Regions from separate parts of the Streptomyces sp. NPDC051582 genome, predicted to be linked through region 1. Evidence: predicted binding sites of a transcription regulator. Region 1 holds the regulator's gene; the other holds the start of a gene.

Region 1 (3,407 bases):
TAGGGGGAGAGACCGTACGGTGCGGAGGACATGCCCTGCATCGTGCCATGTCCCGCCCACCGGGCCGAATCACCGCATTCGCCTGGCATAGTCCGCTTCACCGGCGGCGTCCGCACCGATGCGACGAGCCCGGTCCGGGGCATCCCCGGACCGGGCTCGTACGTCTGCCGACGGGCCGGTCAGCGGCCGTTGAAGGCGTCCTTCAGGCGGCTGAACAGGCCCTGCTGCCCCGGCGCGAACTGGCCCGTGGGCCGCTCCTCGCCGCGCAGCTTGGCGAGCTGGCGCAGCAGCTCCTCCTGCTGGGCGTCCAGCTTGCCGGGGGTGGTGACCTCGACGTGGACGATCAGGTCGCCGCGGCCGCCGCCGCGCAGGTGCGTGACGCCGCGCCCGTGCAGCGGGATCGACTGGCCGGACCCGGTGCCGGGCCGGATGTCGATCTCCTCCATGCCGTCCAGGGTCTCCAGCGGGCATTTGGTGCCCAGGGCCGCGGCCGTCATGGGGATGGTCACCGTGCAGTGCAGGTCGTCCCCGCGCCGCTGGAAGGTCGGGTGCGAGAGCTCGTGGATCTCCACGTACAGGTCGCCGGCGGGGCCGCCGCCGGGGCCGACCTCGCCCTCGCCCGCGAGCTGGATCCGGGTGCCGTTCTCGACACCGGCGGGGATCTTGACCGTCAGGCTGCGGCGGGAGCGGACCCGGCCGTCGCCCGCGCACTCGGGGCACGGGGTCGGGACCACGGTGCCGAAGCCCTGGCACTGGGGGCAGGGACGCGAGGTCATGACCTGGCCCAGGAAGGACCGGGTGACCTGCGACACCTCACCGCGACCGCGGCACATGTCACACGTCTGCGCCGAGGTGCCGGGGGCGGCGCCCTCGCCGGAGCAGGTGGTGCAGACGACGGCCGTGTCGACCTGGATGTCCTTGGTCGTGCCGAAGGCGGCCTCGTCCAGCTCCAGGTCGAGGCGGATCATGGCGTCCTGGCCGCGGCGGGTCCGCGAGCGCGGTCCGCGCTGCGAGGCCTGGCCGAAGAAGGCGTCCATGATGTCGGAGAAGTTGCCGAAGCCGCCCGCACCGAAGCCACCCGCGCCCGCGCCGCCGCCCGAGGAGGACAGCGGGTCGCCGCCGAGGTCGTAGACCTGCTTCTTCTGCGGGTCCGAGAGCACCTCGTAGGCCGCGTTGATCTCCTTGAAGCGCTCCTGCGTCTTCGGATCCGGATTCACGTCCGGGTGGAGTTCACGCGCGAGGCGGCGGAAGGCCTTCTTGATCTCGTCCTGCGATGCGTCGCGGCGCACGCCGAGAACGGCGTAGTAGTCCGTGGCCACTTACGACTCCGCCAGGATCTGTCCGACGTAACGTGCCACTGCGCGTACCGCTCCCATCGTTCCGGGGTAGTCCATGCGGGTCGGTCCGACCACGCCGAGTTTGGCGACTGTCTCGCCGCCCGAACCGTAGCCGACGGAGACGACGGACGTGGAGTTCAGTCCCTCGTAGGCATTCTCATGCCCGATCCGTACGGCCATTCCCGACTCGTTGGCCTCGCCCAGCAGCTTGAGGAGCACGACCTGCTCCTCCAGCGCTTCGAGCACCGGCCTGATCGTCAGGGGAAAATCGTGTCCGAAGCGCGTGAGATTGGCGGTCCCGCCGATCATCAGCCGCTCCTCGGCCTCTTCGACCAGCGTCTCCAGCAGCGTGGAGAGCACGGTCGACACCGTGCCGCGGTCCTCCGGTTCGAAGGACTCCGGCAGGTCCTGCACGAGCTGCGGCACGTCGGTGAACCGACGGCCGACGACCCGGCTGTTGAGCCGCGCCCGCAGATCGGCCAGCGAGCTCTCGCCGAACGGCGCCTGGCAGTCGACCAGACGCTGCTCCACCCGCCCCGTGTCGGTGATCAGCACGAGCATGAGCCGGGCCGGAGCCAGCGACAGCAGTTCCACGTGCCGCACCGTCGAACGGGTCAGGCTCGGGTACTGGACGACGGCGACCTGCCGGGTGAGCTGCGCGAGCAGCCGCACGGTGCGGCCGACGACGTCGTCGAGGTCGACGGCGCCGTCGAGGAAGTTCTGGATCGCACGGCGCTCGGGCGTCGACAGGGGTTTGACCCCCGCCAGCCTGTCGACGAAGAGCCGGTAGCCCTTGTCGGTGGGGATCCGGCCGGCGCTGGTGTGGGGCTGGGCGATGTAGCCCTCCTCCTCCAGCACGGCCATGTCGTTGCGCACGGTGGCGGGCGAGACGCCGAGCCGGTGCCGCTCGGTGAGCGCCTTGGAGCCGACCGGCTCCTCCGTCCCGACGTAGTCCTGGACGATGGCGCGCAGCACCTCAAGTCTGCGTTCGCTCAGCATCGCGCACACCTCCAGCTGGTCGTCGTGGCTCGTCGTGGTCGGTTTCATCTGCTTCGTTGGCACTCCGGGCGTTCGAGTGCCAGAGATCCCCCGGCCAGTGTACGGCCGGGTAGTCAGCCCCTGGCAAGGGCGGCCCGCCAGGGTAGCGTCGCGGCATGGACGTGCATTGGGAAGAGGCGGGCTGGGAGCGGCTGACCGGGCGGACCGGGCGGCGACGGCTCCCGGTGTGGGACTGCACGGTGGGACTGGTGGTGGGGGACGAGTCGGTGCTCCTGATCGACCCGGGCTCGTGCGTACGCGAAGGCGCGCAGCTGCGGGCGGAGGCGGAGCGGCTGACCGGCCGGCGCGTGACGCATATCGCATTCACGCACGGCCATTTCGATCACGTACTGGGTGCGGGCGCGTTCGCCGGGGCCGAGGTGTACGGGGCGGTGGGGCTGGACGCGGAGCTGGCGACGGGCCGGGAGGAGCTGCGCGGCGACGCGGTCCGGCAGGGGCTCGCGGAGGCCGAGGCGACCGAGGCCGTGGACCTGCTGGTGGTGCCCCGGCACCACGTGTCGGGCGAATGGACGCTGGAGCTGGGCGGGGTGCAGGCACTGCTGGCCAACGTCGGACCGGGGCACACCCCGTACGACCTGGCGGTGTGCGTGCCGGGCGAGCGCGAGACGGTGTTCTGCGGGGACCTCGTCGAGGAGTCGGGGCAGCCCCAGGCGGGCAGCGACGCGGTGCCGGCGCAGTGGCCGGCGGCGCTGGACCGGCTGCTGTCGCTGGGCGGGGACGACGCGCTGTACGTGCCGGGTCACGGAGCGGTGGTCACGGCGGACTTCGTCCGTGAGCAACGCGACACACTGGCACGGCGGTTCGGCGTGTCGGTCACGTGAGGGCGCGCGCTCTCCTACGCTCGGCCGGATGCGCGAGTACTCCCCCGACCTGACCCCGCAGTGGAAGCGCCCCAAGCCGGTGCCGGAGGTGCCGGCCGACACCGACCTGGTGGTCGAGGTGGCGGGTACGGACTTCTGCGGGGCGGTGGTGGCGTGCGAGGCGGGCACCGTGACCCTGGAGGACCGCTTC
Region 2 (3,407 bases), on a different contig from region 1:
CCGGTCTTCAGCCCGCAGATCTTCACGAACAGCTCGCTCATGCCCCCAGTCAACCAAACCGCCCCGTCCGATGGTGATCCGTCTCGCCGTTCGACCCGGGAAACGCCCGAGGGCGGCACCCCCCGTGCAGGGAGTGCCGCCCTCGGTCGAAGAACAGCCGATCAGCCTGGGGCCGATCAGAAGTCCATGTCACCGCCCGGCATGCCGCCGCCGGCCGGGGCGCCGGCCTTCTCGGGCTTGTCGGCGATGACGGCCTCGGTGGTGAGGAAGAGGGCCGCGATCGACGCCGCGTTCTGCAGCGCGGAGCGGGTGACCTTCGCCGGGTCGATGATGCCCTCGGCGATCATGTCCACGTACTCGCCGGTGGCGGCGTTGAGGCCCCAGCCGACGGTCAGGTTGCGGACCTTCTCCACGACGACGCCACCCTCAAGACCACCGTTGACGGCGATCTGCTTGAGCGGGGCCTCCAGGGCGAGCTTCACGGCGTTGGCGCCGGTCGCCTCGTCACCCGACAGGTCGAGCTTCTCGAAGACCGCGGAGGCCTGGAGCAGGGCCACGCCACCACCGGCGACGATGCCCTCCTCGACGGCCGCCTTCGCGTTGCGAACGGCGTCCTCGATGCGGTGCTTGCGCTCCTTGAGCTCCACCTCGGTCGCGGCGCCGGCCTTGATGACGGCCACGCCGCCGGCCAGCTTCGCGAGGCGCTCCTGGAGCTTCTCGCGGTCGTAGTCCGAGTCGGAGTTCTCGATCTCGGCGCGGATCTGGTTGACGCGACCCTGAACCTGGTCGCTGTCACCGGCACCGTCGACGATCGTGGTCTCGTCCTTGGTGATGACGACCTTGCGGGCGCGGCCGAGCAGGTCCAGGCCCGCGTTCTCCAGCTTGAGGCCGACCTCCTCGGAGACGACCGTGCCGCCCGTGAGGATGGCGATGTCGCCGAGCATGGCCTTGCGGCGGTCGCCGAAGCCCGGGGCCTTGACGGCGACCGAGCGGAAGGTGCCGCGGATCTTGTTGACGACCAGGGTCGACAGGGCCTCGCCCTCGACGTCCTCGGCGATGATCAGCAGCGGCTTGCCGGACTGCATGACCTTCTCAAGGAGCGGCAGCAGGTCCTTGACCGAGCCGATCTTCGAGTTGACGATCAGGATGTACGGGTCGTCGAGCGACGCCTCCATACGCTCCATGTCGGTGGCGAAGTAGGCCGAGATGTAGCCCTTGTCGAAGCGCATGCCCTCGGTGAGCTCAAGCTCCAGACCGAAGGTCTGGGACTCCTCGACCGTGATGACGCCTTCCTTGCCGACCTTGTCCATGGCCTCGGCGATGAGCTCGCCGATCTGGGTGTCGGCGGCGGAGATGGAGGCCGTGGAAGCGATCTGCTCCTTGGTCTCGACATCCTTCGCCTGCTCCAGCAGGGCGCCCGAGACGGCCTCGACGGCCTTCTCGATGCCGCGCTTGAGGGCCATCGGGTTGGCGCCGGCGGCCACGTTGCGCAGGCCCTCGCGGACGAGCGCCTGGGCGAGCACGGTGGCGGTGGTCGTACCGTCGCCCGCGACGTCGTCCGTCTTCTTGGCGACTTCCTTGACCAGCTCGGCGCCGATCTTCTCGTACGGGTCCTCCAGCTCGATCTCCTTGGCGATGGAGACGCCATCGTTGGTGATCGTGGGGGCGCCCCACTTCTTCTCAAGGACGACGTTGCGACCCTTGGGGCCAAGGGTGACCTTGACGGCGTCGGCGAGCTGGTTCATCCCGCGCTCGAGACCGCGCCGGGCCTCCTCGTCGAACGCAATGATCTTGGCCATCTGAAGTGGTCCTCCAGGACTGGGGTTCCCCCTGCACCGTCGGTACGGGGGGAGGCTTGGATTGCTCCGGACCGCGCCCGCGCCCGCGACGGACGGCCTGCGTGCCCGGCGGTTCCTTCCCGCCGGACCCTGCGGGCCTCACCGACCCGGTCCTGTGTAGTAGCACTCTCAAGTGGAGAGTGCTAACGCCAATGATTAGCACTCGACCCCTCCGAGTGCAAGCGGCTTCGAGGAAGCCCCGCCGAGGGCGCCGGGCCCCCGCCCCGGTCCCGGGCAGCACGAAGGGCCCGTACCCCTCCTCTGAGGTGCGGGCCCTTCGTGTGTATGCGTCGGTGGTCGATCGCGCCGGGACTAGACGGCGAGCTTGACCATGTCCGCCTGCGGACCCTTCTGGCCCTGCGAGATCTCGAACTCGACCCGCTGACCCTCTTCAAGGGTGCGGTACCCGTCCATCTGGATGGCGCTGTAGTGGACGAACACATCCGCACCACCGTCGACCGCGATGAAGCCGTAGCCCTTCTCCGCGTTGAACCACTTGACGGTGCCCTGAGCCATGCCTAACTCCCCTATTACTGGCCCTTGCGCAGGACCGCACTTCGCGGTCCCGGGTCAGAACTTGCGCCGGAACGCCTCGACCGGGGCTGAATGTATCTGCACCGCTGCTGTCTGCAACAGGTCAATCCGACGAGAAATCTGGACACGGGGATACATTGAAATAGAGTGAAAATTTGGCATATTCCCGGGCAACTCGGACCCGGCATATCTCGCCAAAGCCCCATACCGCACTCGGACATTGACTCAATGTCAACCATCACGCGACCCGCTCATATGCGGCGGGCAAGAACAGCGGAGGGGACTTCCCCAACTCTACCGCGCCCAATCAAGCAGAATTACCCCCTCCGCTTTTACCGGAGGGGGTAATTCTGGGTCTTTCGCGCGTCAGCAGCCGCCGGCGACGGCGGGGATGATCGAAACGCCCGCGCCGTCCGGCGTCACCGCGTCCAGACCACCCTCGAAGCGCACGTCGTCGTCGTTGACGTAGACGTTCACGAAGCGGCGCAGCTTGCCCTGGTCGTCCAGGACACGGGCGGCGATGCCCGGGTGGCTCGCCTCCAGGGAGGCGATGACCTCGGAGAGGGTCGCGCCCTCGGCGGAGACCTCGGCCTGGCCGCCGGTGTAGGTGCGCAGGATGGTGGGGATGCGGACGTTGACGCTCATGGCGCTACTGCCTTTCCGGAAGCGAGGGGTGGGGATCAGGCCAGGCCGGCGGCGCGGAACGCGTCCAGGCTCGGGCGGATGGTGGCGGTCTGCCCGCTGTCCGCGGCCACCGCCTCCAGGGTCTTGAGGCCGTCACCGGTGTTGAGGACCACCGTGGTCAGCGCCGGGTCGAGCTGTCCGTTGTCGATGAGCTTCTTGGTGACGCCGACGGTCACGCCGCCCGCGGTCTCGGCGAAGATGCCCTCGGTCTGCGCGAGGATCTTGATGGCTTCGACGACCTGCTCGTCGGTGACGTCCTCGACGTAGCCGCCGGTACGGCGGGCGATGTCCAGGACGTAGGGGCCGTCGGCCGGGTTGCCGATGGCGAGCGACTTGGCGATGGTGTTCGGC

Evidence for each region. The regulator HrcA, encoded in region 1, represses chaperone genes, less so after heat shock. The targets are predictions, from matches to a motif close to TTNGCACTCNGNNNNNCNGAGTGCNAA.
Region 2: groL (chaperonin GroEL) is a predicted target of HrcA. The motif match lies at 1,995-2,021, and genes of this name have one in related genera.

The regions. Positions count from the first base shown of each region.
Region 1 is NZ_JBFAZJ010000043.1:30,798-34,204, forward strand. Features, by position in the region: gene AB0M92_RS35430 (nitronate monooxygenase) at 1-32, opposite strand, end outside; gene dnaJ (molecular chaperone DnaJ) at 180-1,319, opposite strand; gene hrcA (heat-inducible transcriptional repressor HrcA) at 1,320-2,336, opposite strand; gene AB0M92_RS35445 (MBL fold metallo-hydrolase) at 2,492-3,217, shown strand; gene AB0M92_RS35450 (DUF3097 domain-containing protein) at 3,246-3,407, shown strand, end outside.
Region 2 is NZ_JBFAZJ010000002.1:417,026-420,432, forward strand. Features, by position in the region: gene AB0M92_RS05025 (phosphoribosylanthranilate isomerase) at 1-41, opposite strand, end outside; gene groL (chaperonin GroEL) at 177-1,799, opposite strand; gene AB0M92_RS05035 (cold-shock protein) at 2,151-2,354, opposite strand; gene AB0M92_RS05040 (MoaD/ThiS family protein) at 2,739-3,017, opposite strand; gene thrC (threonine synthase) at 3,053-3,407, opposite strand, start outside.